One region of the Paenibacillus kribbensis genome, then DNA from elsewhere that is predicted to be linked to it. Evidence: riboswitches for the same ligand, from Rfam matches in the RefSeq annotation. Region 1 holds a riboswitch; the other holds the start of a gene.
The links. A riboswitch is a leader RNA that binds a small molecule or an ion and turns the genes downstream of it on or off. The one in region 1 is predicted to bind FMN.

Region 1 (10,321 bases):
TGCTACGCTCCACAGCCGCATTTGGATGGAGTACATACTGTATTTGGCAAAGTGACCAAAGGTATGGAATTTATCGATGCTGTAAAACAAGGTGACAAAATGAAAGAGGTTAAAGTATTTGACGCATAAAATGCCGTTAAATGCTTGATTTTTTGACCTAGCACGCAGGCCGTTCTGTCTTTTGGACAGAACGGCTTTTTGTTGTCTTTTATTTGACGGTTTGCTGTTTTTCCCAATCACGCAGTTGTTTCAGTGAGTAAGATCACATTCGAAAAGTAAGCGTTGTGATAGCCTTTTCATTAGAATGCATTTTCATTTATTTTTATGAGTATTCAAGCTCAATGAAGGTTGCAAAAGAAGGGGGCTTATCACATTGTCTATTTTAACGCGCACAAATCGACTCGGATTTTTCGAAATCCGGCTGGAATCCATTGGTGGACTCGGTGCTAATCTGGCTGGCAAAATGCTGGCCGAAACCGGTGTGCTTGGTTTGGGGCTGAATGCTTCAAATTTCTCGTCCTACGGTTCAGAAAAGAAGGGAACTCCGGTTAAAAGCTTTGTCCGCTTCTGTGATCCGGGAGTTGATATCCGTGATCACAGTCCGATCGAACAACCGCATGTGGTAGGCATTTTCCATGAAGCATTATACAAAACGGTAAATGTGATCAGCGGACTTCCAGCCGATGGGATCGTTGTGGTCAATTCCACGCGTCCGGCAGAAGAAATACGGGCTGATTTGGGACTGGTATCCGGTACGCTGGCGGTGGTGGATGCAATGGGCATCGCATTGGAGGAGCGAACCAAACTGAATACGTCCATGCTCGGAGCCTTGTTCCGTGTCTGCGATTTTTTGGACCCGGAAGCGATGAGATCGGTTATTCGCAGTACCTTTGAAAAGAAATATCCACAATTAGTGGAGCCTAACCTGCGTACGTTTAACCGTGGGTTTGAGGAAGTGGAGCTGCACGTATATCCGGTCACCCATGACACGCAGGATCGGGTTTTTGAACGTCCGCAGCCTTTGCTCGGCTACGAAACGCAAACATTGGGTGGAGTTATTGCTACGCAGGGGAACAGCATGACAAAAGATCTTAGTGGCTCACGCCAGGGTTATTTACCTGAATATGAAGCTGACAAATGTACTCATTGTGCCAAATGCGATTCAATTTGCCCGGATTACTGCTTTGTATGGGAAGAGCAAGCAGACAAACGCGGCAGAATGATGCCATTTTTGCAAGGAATTGATTATCAGTATTGTAAAGGATGTCTAAAATGCGTGGATATTTGCCCATCGGGAGCATTAAGTTCGCGTCGTGAGCAATGGGGCTGGTCGGAACAGCACCGAGTTGCCCACCAATTTCCGGTGTATGAAGGAGGTCGTGTGTAATGGCTAAACTGGAGGAGGAGCTCAAACAAGCAGGCGCCGCACAAGTAACGACGTTCGAATCCGGCAATGAAATGGCCGCTACAGCGGCTGCGCAAATCAATTATCATATGATGGGATATTTTCCGATCACTCCGTCGACCGAGGTGGCGCAGTACCTGGATCAGATGAGAACGAGGGGTCAGCATAACATCAAGCTGGTTGCAGCGGATGGAGAACATGGATCGGCGGGGATATGCTATGGTGCCGCAGCAGCGGGAGCAAGAGTGGTGAATGCCACCAGCTCGCAGGGCTTCCTGTATATGCTGGAGCAGCTGCCTGTTCAGTCAGGTACGCGTTTCCCTATGGTGATGAATTTGGTGACACGGGCCGTCAGTGGTCCGTTGGATATTCGCGGGGATCATTCGGATCTGTACTACGGTCTGAATACGGGCTGGGTCATTTTGACGGCAAGCACACCACAGGCTGTGTATGATATGAATATCATGGCGCTGAAAATTGCGGAGCACAGCGATGTTCGATTGCCTGTGATGGTCGCTTATGACGGCTTTTATACGTCACATCAGAAGCGCAAGGTGCAATATTTTGCCGATGCGGAGACGGTACGGGATTTTGTAGGGCCGAATCCCAATCTGAATCATCCGAATATTTTGGATTTTGATCATCCGGTTACGGTAGGCGCTCATATGAATGGCGATGATCTGACGAACAATCACTTCCAGCAGTCTGAGGCATTAAGACGGTCTGAAGGAGTATATGAGCAGGTTGCGGCAGAATATGCATCTTTATCCGGTCGGGAATATCCGATTTTGGATCTATATCATATGGAAGATGCCGAGGTTGCAGTATTCCTGCTGAATTCGGCGGCTGAATCGGCCAAGGATGTGGCGGATCAGTTCCGTGCGCGCGGCATTAAGGCCGGGGTCGTTCGTCCGAATATCATTCGTCCGTTCCCGGCTGCCCAGCTGCGTGAGGCACTGCGCCACGTCAAGGCGCTGGTGGTGGGCGAGCGTGCGGATTCGTACGGCGCCGACGGCGGTAATTTGACGCACGAAATCAAGGCGGCTCTACAGGAGGACCCGCTGAACAAGACGACTGTATTGTGCCGCATCTTTGGCTTGGGCGGCAAGGATTTTTATGCGGAAGACGCAGAGGCGTTCTTCCAGCTCGCGATCGAGGCGGCAGAAGCCGGCCGTGCGGAGAAGCCGTTTGATTATTACGGCATTCATCCGGGTTCACCGGATAAGGTGATGCCGCAGGTCATGCAGCCGCCACGGGGCGATGCGTACCGCACGGGTCTGATTCAGGTCACGCCGGACGAGGCGACCGGAAAGCTCAAGGTCAAGGTACCGCCGCTGCGTTCGCTGACGACCAAACCACGTCGGCTTACGCCGGGGCACGGAGCTTGTCCGGGCTGCGGAGCACTATCTGCGCTTGAGCTGTTTTTCAAAGGGATTGAAGGCGATATTGTCGTATTGTTTCAGACAGGCTGCGTCTATGTGGTGACAACGGGTTATCCATATACATCACACAAGCAACCGATGATCCATAATCTTTTTCAAAACGGGGCAGCTACACTTTCGGGAGCACTGGAAGCTTACTTGGAAATGAAGCGTCGTAATGAGATTGAGATGTCGGATGATCCAACCTTTATTATGATCAGCGGCGACGGTGGTATGGATATTGGGATGGGTTCTGCGATTGGTGCGGCTCTGCGCAATCATAAGCTGATCATGCTGGAATATGATAACGAGGGATACATGAACACAGGCTCGCAGCAATCGTATTCCACTCCTCTCGGTCATATGACCAGTACGTCGGGTGTAGGGAAGATGCAAAAAGGGAAGCAAGGGCATCACAAGGACACCGTGCAAATCATGGCCGCCTGTAACATTCCGTATGCCTTCACAGCTGCTGAAAGCCATCCGCAGGATATGCTGCGTAAAGCGGCCAAAGCGCAATGGTATGCGAACAACGTGGGAACGGCCTATGGCAAAATCCTGTGTGCCTGCCCATTGAACTGGAAGTCGGAAGATCGGCTGGGCACCAGCATTGTGGAGGCTGCTGTTGAGTCTTGCTTCTTCCCATTGTACGAAATTGAGCAGGGCAATACGACGATTACGTACAACCCGGAAGACAAGGGGAAACGGATTCCAGCCGCTGAATGGTTGAAATTAATGGGGAAAACGAAGCATCTGCTTAAGGAGGAAGCGACGTTGGCCACCTTTGAGCAGGAAATTGAACGCCGCTGGACCATTCTGAAAAAGAAACATGAAATTTCGGAGCTATAATTCGGTTTTTCCAAAAAGATTCTTTGCGCTTGCTGCGTGAAGAATCTTTTTTGTCGTTTATGGGATGAAGCATAAAAAAACAGGTAATGATTTCCGATATAGGAGTGGAGGCCTATATGAAATTGATTAAATAACAGTCTTCTTCTGAATTTTTAGATGCAATGAGGTGCAGGTATGATTAAACTGAATACAGTTGAAATAATCGAAATTATAAAAAAGCAAATCCCTAAGGTCATGAACATCAAGCCCGTGGAGCTGAAATTTACAGATGATTTTGGACGGGCATCACTGGCGGGGACGGAGCATAAATTTACGCTGACGAATCAACATTATTCCGCCAAGGTGATGGATTGCGTGTTGGAAACACAGGTGCGCCCGATATTAATGTGTGAAATTATTTATTTTCTAAAATGTGAATTTATTGATGGACACGTTGAAGTACGGCTGGATTATGACGCAAGTTCTGAAGGAAGCCACGGACCCACAGCTTCAGCGGTTATTACCTTTGACCATGCTACACAGCTCGGCTTGGAAGAACTGGCTGATCTGATTGATCTGGCGCTTCATATGAATGATAAAACCTGGTTTGAAGAACTCTCCAGCCAATATGTTAAAACAAAAGCAGGAGCGTCTATCCGATAACTTGCTTTTTTTAGAAGTTGGTGCTAATATACGTAACAAGTTTACTGTTAATTCAATTGAATAAGAGCAAGATCCTTCGGGGCGGGGCGAAATTCCCCACCGGCGGTGATGACGTGCTTGTGGATCGCTTTTTGTGATCACAGCACGGCTTAGTCCGTGACCCGGATGCTGAACGATCAGCAGAAGGTGGACCTGGTGCAATTCCGGGACCGACAGTATAGTCTGGATGGGAGAAGGATACGGAGCGCATGTGCATGACGTGACATGTGCCGATTATTAGCATACGTAAATGTACGTACGGCTTATTTCGTTGTAGGGCGGCATCGGGGAGACTGCTTTTTAGCTTTCTTTTCCGTAGGTCTTCTAGCGAATTAGGTTGTATCATACTCATGCTTTTTATTGGCATACGTATTATTCGTGAGATTTCAACATGCATATGGATTGCGCTTGTATACTGTAGATTTGACTCTCATCACCCCCATGACGGATAGATTCCGTACTGGGGTTTTTTTGCGCTTACGACAGATGAATTAGGGATAAACTGAAACGAGATGGAAAGGAGTGAGGGCATGTTTACCGGGTTGGTCGAGGAAGTGGGGCGCATTCAAACGATTTCCAAAAGCGGAGAAGCGATGGTTCTAGGTATTGAAGGCTCCGTCGTTTTGGACGATTTGAAAATAGGAGACAGTGTTTCCGTGAATGGTGTTTGTCTGACGGCCATACAGATCGGTGTTAAGGATTTTAAGGTTGATGTCATGCCGGAAACCTTTCGCAGCAGCAATCTGAAAGAACTCAAATCCGGTAGCCGGGTCAATCTGGAGCGGGCGATGGCAGCAAGTGGAAGGTTCGGAGGTCATATTGTGCAGGGGCATGTAGACGGAACAGGCACGATTCGCCGGGTGACTTCAGACCAGAATGCGGTTGTGTTCGAAGTTGCACCTTCTAATCAAGCATTATTCAAATATATTCTTCTCAAAGGTTCGATCACACTGGATGGCATCAGCCTCACAGTCGCGCAGCGTACGGGAGATACCTTTGCCGTATCCATTATCCCCCATACCTTATCCGAGACAGCCTTACAAGCCAAACGTGAGGGAGACACCGTCAATATTGAATGCGACATACTGGGCAAGTATGTGGAACAGCTTTTGAATTACAGAGGCTCAGCGGCGACGGAGGGAGCAGAAAAAGCTCCTATAAGTCTGGACTATCTGGCGAAGCACGGCTTTGCCTGATCTGGAATGGTAAATCTGCCAGAGGAGTACTTATGCCACAAAAACTAAGGAGGACAGCACTATGGATCGAGGGAGTCAAACAAGTGCAGCGGCTGACGTAATGGAGCATGACGAGGGGGAACTGGACGAAGAGATTCGTCTGGATTCCATCGAAGAAGCGCTGGAGGATTTGAAGAACGGTAAAGTCGTTATCGTCGTGGATGATGAACAGCGCGAAAATGAAGGTGATTTTGTTGCGTTGGCTGAAAAGGCAACTCCGGAGGTCATTAATTTCATGATCACTGAAGGTCGTGGATTGGTTTGTGTGCCGATAACACAACAAAGAGCCGAGGCATTGGAGCTGCAGCCAATGGTGGAGCAGAATACAGATTTCCACGGCACAGCCTTTACCGTGTCGGTTGATCATATGGAGACAATAACAGGTATTTCGGCAGCCGAGCGTTCCTTGACTGTACGCGCCTTGGCTGACGATACAGTCGTAGGAGGCGATTTTCGCAAGCCTGGCCACATGTTTCCGCTGATTGCCCGCGATGGCGGTGTTTTGCAGCGTGCAGGTCATACGGAAGCGGCAGTCGATCTGGCCCGACTCAGCGGCTTCAAGCCCGCCGGAGTCATTTGCGAAATTATAAAGGAAGACGGCACCATGGCCCGACTGCCTGATTTGGCCGTGTTCGCCAAGCATCATCAGCTGAAGCTGATCAGTATTCAGGATTTAATTGACTATCGTCGTCGTTTGTCATTGTAAAAATCATTTAAAAAAAGAGAGGTTGATAAGCATGGCACGTTTTCTGGAAGGTAATCTTGTATCGGATGGTTTAAAATATGGTATTGTGGTAGGAAGATTCAATGAGTTTATTACAAGCAAGCTGTTAAGCGGTGCAATTGACGCACTTCAACGACACGGTGTACAGGAAGATGAAATTGATGTGGCCTGGGTTCCTGGTGCTTTTGAAATTTCACTGATTGCGCAAAAAATGGCTGCAAGCGGCAAATATGATGCTGTTATTACGCTGGGGACGGTGATCCGTGGTTCTACTTCGCATTATGACATTGTCTGCAACGAAGTGGCAAAGGGAGTGGCGGCAATCAATCTGAAAACGGGCGTACCCGTTATTTTTGGTGTCGTGACTACAGAAAATATTGAGCAGGCTATTGAGCGTGCAGGCACGAAGGCTGGTAATAAGGGTTGGGATTCTGCGCTGGCGGCGATTGAAATGGCGAACCTGGGCAAGCAATTTTAATGATATAAGCAACTAGATAAGGAAAGCGTAATTGCAAAGCGAACAAGGGATTGGATTGTTAAGCAAGGCAATGACGTATATACTACAGAAAGAGGGATTGATAACGTCGAGCATACGTGCTATGGGGAAAGGTATTGTTGAATGATGATTGGAGTAAGGCAGGGGGAAGCACATTGACAGTCGTAAATTACAAGCTGGAAACATTCGAAGGTCCGCTGGATCTGCTATTGCATCTGATTGATAAAGCCGAGATCGACATTCAGGATATCCCGATTAGTGATATTACGGATCAGTATATGGCTTTTTTGCACAGTATGCAGGAGCTGGAACTGGACATTACGAGCGAGTTTCTGGTGATGGCGGCGACGCTCTTATCGATTAAGAGTAAATTGCTGCTTCCCAAACCACCTGTGATGGAATATGACGATATGGATTATTATGAAGAAGAGGATTATGATCCGCGCGAAGAACTGGTTCGCAAGCTGGTGGAGTATCGTAAATATAAAGGGATTGCTCGTCATCTGAGTGAACGTGAGTGGGAACGGAGTCTGATTTATGGCAAAGAGCCGGAAGATCTGAGTGCGTTCCTGCCCACCGAACCCGTAAATCCGGTGCACGGGCTACATACGAGCGATTTGGTCGCGGCCTTTCAGCGTGCATTGCGTAAAGCAGAACGACGTACGACGGTAACTCGTGTCCACCGGGATGAAATTTCAGTCAAGGACCGTATCCGGCAGGTTGTCGGGGTGTTAGAGGGATTGGGGGCAGGAGGGCGGTTTCTGTTCTCCAAGCTGATGCATGAGGATATGTATCGGCATGAAGTGGTAGTCACCTTTTTGGCGATTCTCGAACTGATGAAAATGAAGCAAATTTTCTGTTATCAGGAGAAGATTTTTGATGATATTGTAATGGAGTGGAGAGGGGATTTACGGGTTAATGGATTATCTGAAGCTGAAATCAATTATTGAGGGACTGTTGTTTCTCGCGGGAGAGGAAGGATTGTCCGCCAAGCAGATCGCCGACATTGTAGAGCAGCAGCAAGAACTGGTTGAAAAAAGCCTGGAAGATATGAAACAGGATATGGAGCAGGGAGGAAGAGGTCTGCAACTTGTCCGTCTTGCCGGGAATTATCAACTTGCAACATTACCTGAGCATGCATCCTATTTTGAAAAGCTCGCTTATTCTCCGGCACGTGCCTCACTGTCTCAAGCGGCTTTGGAAACACTGGCCATTGTTGCGTATCGCCAGCCCATTACAAGAATCGAAATCGAAGATATTCGGGGCGTCAAATCCGAGCGGGCCATACATACACTGGTCAACAAGGAGCTTATTGAGGAAAAAGGTCGTGCAGAGGCCATTGGACGGCCGATATTGTACGGAACGACGAAATCATTTCTGGATTATTTCGGTCTGGGCTCTCTCGCGGATCTACCGCAACCGGAGATGTTCGAGGATTCGGACAATCTGGAGGAGGAGACACAATTATTGTTCGAGCGTCTGGAGAGCAGCCAGCCTGCTGCAAACGATCCGGATCTTGAAGCCTGATAAGAAAAGAAACAGCCAGTTCCTGCAGAGAGGGATTGGCTGTTTGCTATTTTAGGATGCATGATTTTCCTGTGAAGAACCCATACTATTTTTGCCATGGTATATCCATAGAAAAAGGTTGGGAGGACTCGTCAGTGTGGAAATGGATCGGTATCGCCATCATTGTTATCATATTACTTGTGCTGGCTGTTTTGTTCTCTCGTATCCGCTGGAAGCTTGATATTGCCAAGCATGACAGTGATGATCGGGCGCATCTGGAGATCAGATTTCTGTACGGGTTGATCAAAATCAATTATGATATTCCTGCTATTCTGATAGCCAATCTGCAAAAAGGGCTTCTCTATCGGCTTGACCGCAACAAAAACATACATAAAACCGATGCTTCCGTGGATAGTGGAAATATTAATGCAGAAAAAATTAAGCATTTTATACACGATGTACGAGTTTTGCTCAAAGGAACGAAAGCCTTAAGCCGCTGGCTACGGCATACGTTAGCCCATGTGACGATGACCAAAATGGAATGGTCCACCAATATCAGTCTTGCTGACGCAGCCTATACAGCTACCTCAACCGGTATTCTATGGGGCCTGAAAACGACGCTGATCGGTTTTGCTTCCAGCTTTGTACATATGAACTGCACGCCCAAGCTGTTTGTTGTACCCTACTGGGCCAATCGTTTGCATTTTACCACCACTTTGACCTGTGAAGGAAATGTGTCGCTCGGATATTTATTTTTTTCCATGCTCATTTTAGCTTATCGGATATGGCGCGTTCCGGGTGGACCGGAAGCTTGGAAACGGGTTTTGTCCAAGAAGCCTATCCGGCATGAGGGATGAGCGATACATATTTTCTAGGTGCTCTGTGCACAATAGCGAAAGAAAAGGCAGTCTACGCTTGAAAATAAGCAGAGGAGGAATAATCATGTCAGATCACCCGATTCAAGGGCTCATGCAAACCGCGATGGAAAACATCAAAGCCATGGTAGACGTAAATACGATTGTGGGAGAAGCGGTGGAAACACCCGATGGTTCTGTTATTTTGCCAATCAGTAAGGTGGGGTTTGGTTTCGCAGCCGGGGGAAGTGATTTTAATGTTGATGAAGAAGAACATCATACTTCCTCGGCAGCGGGTAATCATAGCGGGAAGGAAGGGCATCCGTTTGGTGGCGGTAGCGGTGGCGGTGTATCTATTCAACCGATTGCTTTTCTGGTTGTTGGCAAACAGGGGGCGCAAATCGTTCCTTTGGACAATCAAACACATCTGATTGAGAAATTAATCGACTCCACCCCCTACCTGATTGATAAGGTTCAGTCTATCTTCCAAAATGTAGGCGGCGGCATGCAGACTCCACCTCCACAGGTACCTGTAAATGTCACTACAGATCCCAGCCAATCTGGCCCGGCTTACTTGTAAAGGTCATGAACTAAAATGTTACTTCAGGAGGGTATTCCAAAGCCATACATGGGCTAAGGAATACCTTCCTTTTGCTTGCATTTGCTTTTATCTGCGAATATACTGCCTTCCACCAATGACTGCATGTACACGTTGACCATGTTCCTGTTGATAAGAAGTATGCAGCGATCGTTCAACTTCACGGTTCTCTTCGGGAGCAAACTGGGATAAATAAGCGAAGTCCGGATAAATCACCTCATCCGTTAAATAAGCAGATATGGTAGCCCCCGGCTTGCGATGCTGATTGAGGGAATCAATAATGCCTTTTGCTGGCAAGATGCCGATCCCATGTCCATAAAACGAGTCCTCCTCCTTCATCTTAACGACATTTTCTCCTTTCCACTCCAATGTTTCGGGTGACACATCCGGATTATTGAAATACAGGATGTCGCCGGGAGACGCTTTATGACTTCCTTGCTCCTGTATGAGCTTGAGGTCACTGTCATAGTGCCAATCATACAACAGCATATCTGCAAAAATCCGGTTAAATTCACTTTCCAGAATGGAATCCAGCACTGCTTTGTACAGAAC
Region 2 (10,321 bases), 1.9 Mb from region 1:
GGACTGACGGCACTTGATGTCAAAAAACTTTTCCGCTCCCAGTTCGGCCCCGAATCCAGCCTCTGTGAGGACCACCTCTCCTAGCTTCAAAGCCAGCTTCGTACCGATCAGACTGCTGCATCCATGTGCAATATTCGCAAAAGGTCCGCCATGCACGATGACCGGCGTTCCTTCCAACGTTTGTACTAGATTGGGCTTCAATGCTTCCCGAAGCAGCACGGCCATGCCTTCCACCGCGTTCAGTTCCTCGGCGGTTACCGCTTCGCCCGCCTCGTTATATCCAATCACCATTCGGCCCAATCGCGCTTTAAGATCGTTCATATTTTCACTTAGACATAATACCGCCATCACTTCCGAGGCCGAGGTAATCAGAAAGCCGCTTTCTCTCACCGCTCCATTCCCCGTACCCAATCCGGTCACAATACTTCGCAGGCTTCGGTCATTCATATCTACAGCCCGTTTCCACACGATCCGTTCCGGCTTCAGCCGCAAAGCATTTCCATGAAACAAATGGTTATCAATCATCGCTGCCAGCAAATTATGTGCTGCCGAAATCGCGTGTATATCACCTGTAAAATGCAGATTAATATCTTCTGCTGGAACAATCTGGGCCTGCCCTCCCCCAGTTGCTCCTCCTTTCATACCAAAACAAGGTCCAAGAGACGGCTCACGCAGCGCAGCAACGGTTTTGTGCCCCAACGTATTTAGCGCCTGTGACAGCCCGATGGTTGTTAGCGTTTTTCCTTCTCCCGCTGGAGTCGGATTCATCGCCGTAACCAGCACCAGCTTTCCATTCGGGCGTTCCTTCAACTGCTCCCACAGGGACGGATTTAGCTTCGCTTTATATTTTCCATACGTCTCCAAATGCTCTTCTTCAATTCCTGCTTCCTTGGCTACATCAATAATCCTCTTCATTGCTCGTTATGTACCCCCCGTTTTTAAGTCAGATCTATGCTGTCAAATACTTTATGTTTTATTCTACCAAAGTGTGCCGTTTATTGCGCTATGATTCATTTCATCGCAAGCGTTATCATCATATGAACTGATAAAAAAGAGCATCCCCGCCCGCATGGACTTGGTGGATACTCTTTTGTTTAGAAATCAGGATAGCCTATTTTTTGACCAAGATAGCAATTCGCTCAAACACGTTCCAGGTTATAATGCTTTTCTAATGCTTCTTTAAAAGTATCAACAGGATACTGGTATTGAACCGTTTTAAACACAATCCGGTTGTTGCATTGGTTTTTTTCCAGCTCGCACCCATGCTCCATATCCAATTCCTTCATGACAAAAATAAGCTCTTCCAAGGTTCTCATCACACTATGGCTGTTTGTCGTCGTAGCCAGCATCTGCTCGCCTTCCTGTGTGTATGCCTCTACGATCTGCTCATCAAAGCCTTCGCTGATCATGAATTCCTTCAAGGCTTGAATAAAAAGAGTCGGCAGATTTTTGTACTGCGATTTTTTAATGCCAAACAGCGTAATGCTAAAGCGGGTTGCATCATGCATAAACACAATATTTTTTCTCCGATTCAGTAAAAACAAGCTGGCATGCCAACTATTTAAAGGCGGATAAATATCAACGTGAAGTGGCTCGGTATCCCATTCCTTCAGCAGTTTTTGTGTTCCCCGTATAACAAACATCATTGCTCTCCTTTATTGACGGTCCTGTACCGCAGCTCATGATTCGACATGCTTGATCTTTTGCATAAAGCATGTCCCAGGTATCATAACACCTTATTCCTAAGATTAGATTGTAAACTCTTTCAGTATAATATAGGGGAAAGTATGCTGATATTAAGTTGATTACATCTTGTGTTAGGGGGAGTAAAAAATCTACTTCAGCGCTTGCAGATAAAAATATTTAGGTACATCTCATGTTGTGGTTAAAGAATGGAGGTGGCGTCATTGTCCTCACTCTTTTCATTATTTCAATACATCACCATGTTGTGGTTAAAGGCTAGTAGAATCAAGCTTTTCAAAATCACAATGTGCTTATTTTACTACAGCCACAAGGGTTTCGCAATTTTTCCCCAACCTCGGTCAACTTCTCACCTGTCATATAAAAAAACGGCCCTTTAAACCTCCTTCGAAAATTCTCCAACTCAAATTCATTGATATTTTTTATGGAAATCCCCTTCACTGCTCTATATAATTCAGATACAGTTCGTCATACGAGCTTAATCCAAACATTAGGGGTGTTCGACACCTATGTCACAGCATATTTTACTCATTGAAGACGATCTATCCATCGCCGAAATGCTGCACAAGGCGCTCAGCAAAGAAGGCTACAAACTAACCACCGCCTATGACGGGGAAGAAGGGCTTGCTGCCTTTGAACGTCACACCTACGATCTGGTTCTGGTGGATTTGATGATGCCGAAGGTGGATGGCATGGAAGTGATCCGCCGAATCCGAACCAGCAGCGCGGTGCCGATCCTGATTATGTCTGCCAAGGATACCGACGTGGATAAAGCGCTTGGACTGGGGTTTGGTGCGGACGATTATGTCGCCAAGCCTTTTTCGATGGTGGAAATGACCGCACGTATTCAGTCTGCGATCCGCAGATCCACTACATATGCCCGTCAGCAACAGCAGGAGGAACAACCGAAAGCACCAGTTTTGACCTATGGCAAGCTGCATATTGATTTGGATCATTTTACCGTCATTCGCAATGAAAATGAAATTCAGCTAACCGCCAAAGAATCCGATATTCTCAAGCTGTTTGTAACCAATCCGAACCGGGTATTTACGAAAGCGCAATTATACGGATTTATCTGGAAAGAGGATTATATGGGCGACGAGAACGTGATTAACGTCCATATTCGCCGTCTGCGTGAGAAAATCGAAGAAGATCCCTCCCACCCTGTCCATATTAAGACGCTTTGGGGGATCGGCTACAAATGGGAGAACGGCTGATATGAACATCGAGAACATGTCGGGATGGATTGTCGTCATCATCCTAACCGTCGTTATTTTATGGCTTTGGCGGGAGCGTATGGCCTACAAGCGCAGTATTCAGGATGTCCGAACCCTACTAGAGCGGATTGTGACGGTGAACCATGCGGAAAAGCTGCTATATGTCACAGGTGATGCTGAGCTGCAACGACTCATGACAGAAATCAACCGTCTGCTGGACCTGAATCTCAGGGTGTCGGTGGATTACAACCGAAGCCAAATCGCCATGCGCAAAATGATTTCAAATATTTCGCACGATCTCAAGACCCCGCTTACGGTGGTGCTTGGATATGCCGAAATGCTGGATGGTGATCCGAATATTTTGCCGGAAGAACGTACAAAGCTGCTATCCAAAATTCGTCAAAAAACAAACGAAGCGATTGAGCTGATCGGCAGTTTTTTTAGCTTGGCGAAGCTGGAGGCCAATGATACGGACATTCCACTAACACGGCTGGAGGTGGGAGAGCTGTGCAGACGCAGCATTTTGGAGTTTTATGATCTGCTGACCGCACAGGGGTTTGCAGTGCATATTGATATCCCGGAGCATCCCGTTCATGCCTTGGGAAACGAAGGAGCCATTGCACGGGTACTGAACAATCTGATTTCTAATGCAATTCGCTACGGGGCGGACGGCCAGACGCTGGGACTGAGTCTATCGGAACAGCAGGACACCGTGCGTATAGAAGTATGGGATCGTGGGAAAGGCATACAAGAGCCGGAGCAGGACAAGGTTTTTGAGCGTATGTACACACTGGAGGACTCACGCAATAAGGCGGTACAAGGCAGCGGACTGGGTCTTACGATTGCCAAACGACTGGTCGAGACGATGAACGGAGAGATTCAATTGACCAGCAAGCCTTATGACCAGACAGTCTTCTCTTTTACCTTGAAGAAAATCAACTATTAACTATTCATTGAACTTAATAAATTTGTAAGAATCACGAAAGAAAAATGAATATTTCACCCTTTATTCTTGAATCATCAACAGTATACGAAGGGAGAACACCCATGACTTACATATTACGTACACATCAGCTGACCAAAGCCCTGAAGGGCAATGAAATTGTAGCAGGGGTCAGTATGAATGTCCGAAAGGGGGAAACCTATGGCTTTCTCGGTCCCAATGGAGCGGGCAAAACAACGATCATGAAAATGATTACCAACCTGCTCAAGCCGACAACAGGTGAGATTGAATTGTTCGGTGAAAAATTGACGCCAAAATCGTACCATCTGCTCGGACGGATGGGTTCGATTATTGAATATCCGATTTTTTATGACAGGCTGACAGCCCAGCAAAATCTAGAGCTGCACTGTGAATACATGGGCTATTATAACAAGCAGGCTGTTCGGGATGCTCTGGAGCTAGTGAACTTGCGCAACGCGGGTGACAAGCCGGTAAAGGACTTTTCCTTGGGGATGAAGCAGCGTCTCGGGATCGCCCGAGCCATCGCGACCAAGCCGGAGCTGCTGATTTTAGATGAACCGATTAATGGTCTGGACCCGGTAGGAATCAAGGAAATCCGCCAGTTATTCCACATGCTGTGCAAGGAATACGGGATGACCCTGCTTGTGTCCAGTCATATTTTAGCGGAAATTGAGCAGATTGCGGATACGGTGGGCGTCATTAATCACGGGCGGCTGATTGAGGAAGTGTCAATGGAACAGGTGCGGGAAACCAATACCGAGTACATCGAATTTTCAACCAATGATTGCAAAAAGGCAGTCTACGTCCTCTCGCATCATCTGAATCTGAATAATATTCGGGTACTGAACGAGCAATGTGTACGTATTTACGATACAAGTGTACCGCAAAAGCAAATTACAAAAACCCTCATTATCAATGATGTAGAGGTGGATTCCATTCATCAGAAAAACAGTACGCTGGAAGACTACTTTTTGCGTCTGCTAAATGGAGGTGATCTCCATGCTTAAATTGATGCAGCTAGAATTGAAAAAATTCCATCTGGCAGGATATATCCGTTCAGCCCTGATCGCCAATGTCTGCATTCTTGGGCTTACCTGCCTCATTGCGCAGACCACCCAAAGTGAAGGTATACACGAATTTGCACAGTACACTCAGATTCTGGATCTCATGGACAATTTGGTCAGGGCCACTTTTATCGTGTTTGCCTCTGTTCTGCTGTGCCGCTTTATTGTAGACGAATTCAAGTCCAAATCAATTACCATCTTGTTCATGTACCCGATCCACCGTAAAAAGCTGATGATCGCCAAACTCTTGGTCGTGCTACTGTTTACGTTCCTGTCCATTATGATATCGGAAATTGTCATTACGGCTGCCATTCATCTGCTTAATCAATTTGTCGTTATTGTACCCGATCAGCTTACGCTTGCTGTGTTGGGCCAGCAATCAGTACGGACGCTGATGAATGCCGTTGCCGCCAGCTTTATGGGATTGGTTCCGCTGTATATGGGAATGCGAAAATATTCTGTACCCACAACCATTGTGACCTCCATCCTGATTGTAGCATTGCTTTTCTCCAATAATAACGGCCCTACGCTTAGCTCCTTTGCCCTCGTGCAAATTGGCTTTTCTGTGCTGGGAATGCTTGTCGCCTATGCAGCGATTCGCCGCATTGAGTATAAGGATATTACCTCGTAAAATGAGTACACACATTTTTCACTGGACTTCATTCTAAAACGGGTATATCCTAAAGGAGAAATTAAAAACGGAATAAGGATCTTCGGGGTAGGGTGTGATTCCCAACCGGCGGTATGGCTCATGGAGCTAAGCCCGCGACTCTGTATCTGGCAACAGGATACGGACTGATTTGGTGAGATGCCAAAGCCGACGGTAAAGTCCGGATGGAAGAAGATCGAAGCATGAACATGCCGTGAAGTGAATGAGTGCGGCAAGTTTATTTGATCAACCCCCGTCTTGCATGGCCTCTAGCCATGGACGGGGGTTTTTGTGCCACCGGTCCTGTATTCGCAAGGAGCTAATTGAATATGAGTCAAACATCAACTGTACTAACTTCCAAGGGTTTTGAGCGCAGCACTCACATGAAAAGCGGTTTTTGGCTAGTCGCGATTGGAGCGGCCTTGTGGGGTGCTGACCCGCTGTTTCGTATTATTTTGTTAAAATCATTCACCTCAGCTCAAATTGTACTGATGGAGCACGTGCTGCTTTTTATTGCTTTGGCACCGATCCTGTGGAAGCACCGCGAGGAGCTTAAAGCAGTACGGCTCCGTCAAGTTTTTGCTATTTTGTTCGTCTCGTGGGGCGGTTCAGCTTTGGCCAGCGTGATTTTCACCATGGCACTCAGCAACGGTGATTTGAATGCCGTTCTTTTACTTCAAAAGCTGCAACCGTTGGTCGCTATTATTCTGGCACGCATTATTTTGAAGGAAATGCTGCCGCGTAATTTTGGAATTCTTATTGTTATCGCTTTGTTGGGGACGTATCTTCTTACCTTCGGCTGGTCCCTCCCCTTCGGGCATGCTCGTAATTTTATTCAGGTCGGCAGTCTGCTGGCACTGGGAGCAGCGGTTTTGTGGGGCGGCTCGACTGTGATGGGAAGTTATTTGCTTCGCTCGATGAAATATGAGACGGTAACCTCCCTGCGCTTCATGGTGGCGCTCCCCATGCTGATTGTTCTCACCTCTGTGGAACATGCGCCATGGAATATGCCTGCTGGTACATGGGCGGGCGCAGCCGTGATTATCAATCTGTTATTGCAGGCACTGCTACCGGGTCTTCTCAGCCTGCTCCTGTATTACAAGGGATTGAGCACAACCAAAGCGTCTTATGCCACTATGGCGGAATTGAGCTTTCCCATGGTCGGTGTCGTGATTAACTGGATCGCATTCCAGCAAATTGTTACCATGGCACAACTGACTGGTTTTATGCTTATCTGGATTACGCTGTTTATGATTTCACGTCAGCAAAAAAACTAGCAGGTTCATTCATATCCATTTCATCACTTATCTGAGTCAAATCCCTAAGCCAAATCGCGATGATGCTTTTGCGTCTCCGATTTGGTTTTTTATGTATAAGTATTAATACATAATATGCTACTTTTGAACTATTTTTAAATAAAAACGTCTAAAACATGCAACTATTCTTCGTTTGCCATAGATTACATCTATAAAATCCACTGCTTTTTGTCGAATAAAACAATGTAGTGATCATCAGACACAGAGGAGAACAACTATGACTAAAGCAAAACAAACAATTCCATGGTGGACCAGGTTTCTCAGACAGTTTTATTTAATGAGAACAAGATTGATTGTAGCTTTTTTGGCTGTCTTATTGATTCCAAGTGCACTTATTGGATACTTTTCTTATCAAGGTGCTACAACGCAACTCAGTCAGCAAATGAGCGGTTCTGTGTACACGAATCTGTATCTGATTCGAAGCAATGTCAATCAGTATGTATCGCCTATTATGAAGGATGTGGACGTGCTTGCCACTGAAATCAAATCTGATTCCATTGCTGCCGACGAAGATGCCCTTCAGAAAAAATTGAATGTCATCGTCAAGGCTCATCCCGAGTTGGATGCTGCGCTCCTCGGCAATGCGAAAGGACAATATATTCGTACGCCGAAAAAAAAGGAGGCCGATTATGATCCAAGGGAGAGAAAATGGTACAAAAATGCGATGCAGGAAAAGGACAAAGTATCCGTCAGTGTTCCAGCTGTCAGCGTCACGACAGGAAATTTAGTGGTTAATTTATCAAAAACGCTGGAGGACGGTCAAGGAGCTATTGCCCTCTCTTTGAATCTGGACAAAATGAGTCAAAGCCTCCAGTCTGTCAAGATTGGCGAACGCGGGGGACTCTTTATTGTTGATTCTAATCATAAAATTGTGTCTGGAGCTGGAGCAGCCTTTAACAATACAGGCAAAAAACCGGCAGACACCATTGAGGGACTTCCCGAAGCGAAAAACGCTGAAAATGATACTCCTTCCATATCACAAATTCAATTTATGAATAGAAACGTGCTGGCCTTTACACTCAAGGACCCTGTCACCGGATGGAGCATTATCGCACTGTCGGATCTGGAGGATTACAGTGATGCTGCCCAACCGATTTTGAAACAAAGCCTCATCGTTATCGCCATATCCGTACTGGTTGCTGCTGTCATTATTTTCCTGATGATTCGTTCATTCCTGATTCCGCTGCGCAAGCTGCAAGCAGGAACACGTATCGTCCGGGATGGGAATCTGACCGAACGTGTTAACCTGTCCAGTAAGGACGAGTTCGGCGAGCTGGCCCAAAATTTTGACCAGATGACACATGCCTTGCATACGATGGTTTCCGAGGTCAATCAAACGTCCTCCCGACTTGCTTCCTCTTCCCTGATGATCAAGGAAAGCACGGAGCAAACAACAGAATCTGTACAGCATGTAGCGGAAACTGTCATGGAATCCGCCGAAAATGCGGCCACCAGCGCCGAGGCATCCGAGCAAACCGCCAATGCCGTTGAAGAAATGGCCAAAGGTGTCAGCACCATTGCCGAATCAGCCAGCTCTATCGTGGATTCAGCAGGACATACCGAGCATGATGTTGCTCAAGGCAGCAAAATGATTAGCAATGTGCGGGCACAGATGGACCGTATTCTGGAAGCTGTAAGTCAAACGGCTAGCCTGATGGATGAGCTGTCACAGCTCTCTGACAATGCGAAGCAGATGAATAGTGCTATTGCTGCCATTGCCAAGCAAACGAACTTGTTGTCCCTGAATGCATCCATTGAGGCTTCCAGAGCAGGCGAAGCCGGCCGTGGATTTGCCGTGGTCGCTATAGAAGTACGCAAGCTGTCGGAGCAATCCAAGGAAAGCGCCGATTCCATCAGTCAGATTATTACGCAGATGCTGGATCTGATTCAACGCTCTACTGCTACGATGAACGGCAATGTTCGTAACCAGGTGGGCGAAGGATTGCGCATCAGCCAGGATGCAGAAGGCGCTTTTGCGAATATTGAGCGCTCCACGTCTCATATCGTAGAGCAAATTCAAAGCGTATCCGCTGCCGCTGAAGAAATCTCGGCCAGCACGGAAGAGGTTTCGGCTACCGTGACCCATCTGGCAAGCCTGTCCCGCAGTTCGGCGGACAGCTCACAGACTACATCCGCTGCCGCACAGGAGCAGATGGCGGCCATGGAGGAAATCGCTTCTTCGTCCCAAGAGCTGTCCAGGATGGCACAGGATTTGCAAGCACTCGTGAAGCGATTTAAAATTTAACTTCCACATTAAAACAAGCCTTCGTCCGAATACGAGGGATTGACCCCTGTCTCACTAACAAGGTCAGTCCCTCATTACGACGAGGGCTTTTTAATTAAATGGGTTAAATGAATTTGTTACATGCTTATACACCCATCTGCCCCATTAACTGGCGCCGTTTATCCCCTTCCGGGTCATACTCCACAGTGATATTCTCATGAAAAATGGTCGTAGCGCGTTTTTCCCTGTCATACGCCGACCATTCCCTTTCTGGCAGCTCAGGCCTTCCAGTACGTGCAAAAGTCACCCATGCCTGCTGCATTTCCTGAGCCAACGTCCGCATCGACGGTTGAATCTCTAATCCGAGCTTGTCCAGCAGCTCCAGATTATCGAAAACAAACGCAATTTCCGCGCCATGAACGGCCTTTCTAAAGGTTGGATGCCCCTGAAATGTCCAGTCAAAACGATACATCCATACTGGCGCATAGGCTGACTGCGCAGCCGCGAGAGCTAAGGCAGGACGCCAAAAAATTAGATCGGTCAGCATTTGCGCCTGACCCTCAATCGTCACAGGAAAAGGTTCTGTCACTTCGGGGATATCCGGCATACCCGTCATCATTTCCAATGCGAGACACGCTGTCTTTTTGTCCATAAGATGGGATTCTTTACGGATGAAATAGTCACCCTCATGCAAGTTTGTTCCGATCAGAACACTTACCTGCTTCGCTGATCCTTGCGCAATCGCAGTCAGAGGCTCGCTAGGCAAAGTCACACCGTCCACAACGGGCTGGTAAATCATCGCCATACCCGGTCCAATCACTCCATGCGTCTTCGCCATCGCAAGCATCAGGGCATCCGTCGGCAGCGTAAACAACCGCTCAGGATGTTGAGTGTCCACACCCAATTGCTGCAGATACACAACTGCTATTTGCTCTGCCTGCGGAGTCGGCAGCACCTGCGAAGCACCGCTCTGCAAGATCGCGCGCTGGAACAAGCCTTCAGCAGCCGGCATCGCCAATAAAGCGGCAATACTCATCGCACCCGACGATTCACCGAACACCGTCACCTCGCCCGGGTTACCGCCAAAGACAGCGATGTGGTCCCTGATCCATTCCAGTGCGGCAATTTGGTCCAGCAGCCCCGCATTAGAAGTCAGACCATCTCCACGTGGAGTCAGATGCAAAAA

Region 2: it holds a riboswitch for FMN, as region 1 does, so the genes downstream of both, B4V02_RS18820 (DMT family transporter) here and ribE (riboflavin synthase) in region 1, are expected to answer to the same signal.

The regions. Positions count from the first base shown of each region.
Region 1 covers NZ_CP020028.1:2,276,405-2,286,725, forward strand. The annotation lists gene B4V02_RS10245 (peptidylprolyl isomerase) at 1-129, shown strand, start outside; gene B4V02_RS10250 (2-oxoacid:acceptor oxidoreductase family protein) at 374-1,387, shown strand; gene B4V02_RS10255 (thiamine pyrophosphate-dependent enzyme) at 1,387-3,675, shown strand; gene B4V02_RS10260 (IDEAL domain-containing protein) at 3,850-4,317, shown strand; FMN riboswitch at 4,386-4,559, shown strand; gene ribE (riboflavin synthase) at 4,887-5,552, shown strand; gene ribB (3,4-dihydroxy-2-butanone-4-phosphate synthase) at 5,614-6,297, shown strand; gene ribH (6,7-dimethyl-8-ribityllumazine synthase) at 6,329-6,793, shown strand; gene B4V02_RS10280 (segregation and condensation protein A) at 6,967-7,761, shown strand; gene scpB (SMC-Scp complex subunit ScpB) at 7,730-8,338, shown strand; gene B4V02_RS10290 (DUF2953 domain-containing protein) at 8,473-9,174, shown strand; gene ytfJ (GerW family sporulation protein) at 9,260-9,751, shown strand; gene B4V02_RS10300 (protein-glutamine gamma-glutamyltransferase) at 9,839-10,321, opposite strand, start outside.
Region 2 covers NZ_CP020028.1:4,214,308-4,224,628, forward strand. The annotation lists gene B4V02_RS18790 (formate--tetrahydrofolate ligase) at 1-915, opposite strand, end outside; gene B4V02_RS18795 (DUF6933 domain-containing protein) at 1,140-1,643, opposite strand; gene B4V02_RS18800 (response regulator transcription factor) at 2,211-2,918, shown strand; gene B4V02_RS18805 (sensor histidine kinase) at 2,920-3,864, shown strand; gene B4V02_RS18810 (ABC transporter ATP-binding protein) at 3,966-4,889, shown strand; gene B4V02_RS18815 (ABC transporter permease) at 4,882-5,577, shown strand; FMN riboswitch at 5,652-5,796, shown strand; gene B4V02_RS18820 (DMT family transporter) at 5,925-6,872, shown strand; gene B4V02_RS18825 (methyl-accepting chemotaxis protein) at 7,129-9,156, shown strand; gene B4V02_RS18830 (carboxylesterase/lipase family protein) at 9,281-10,321, opposite strand, start outside.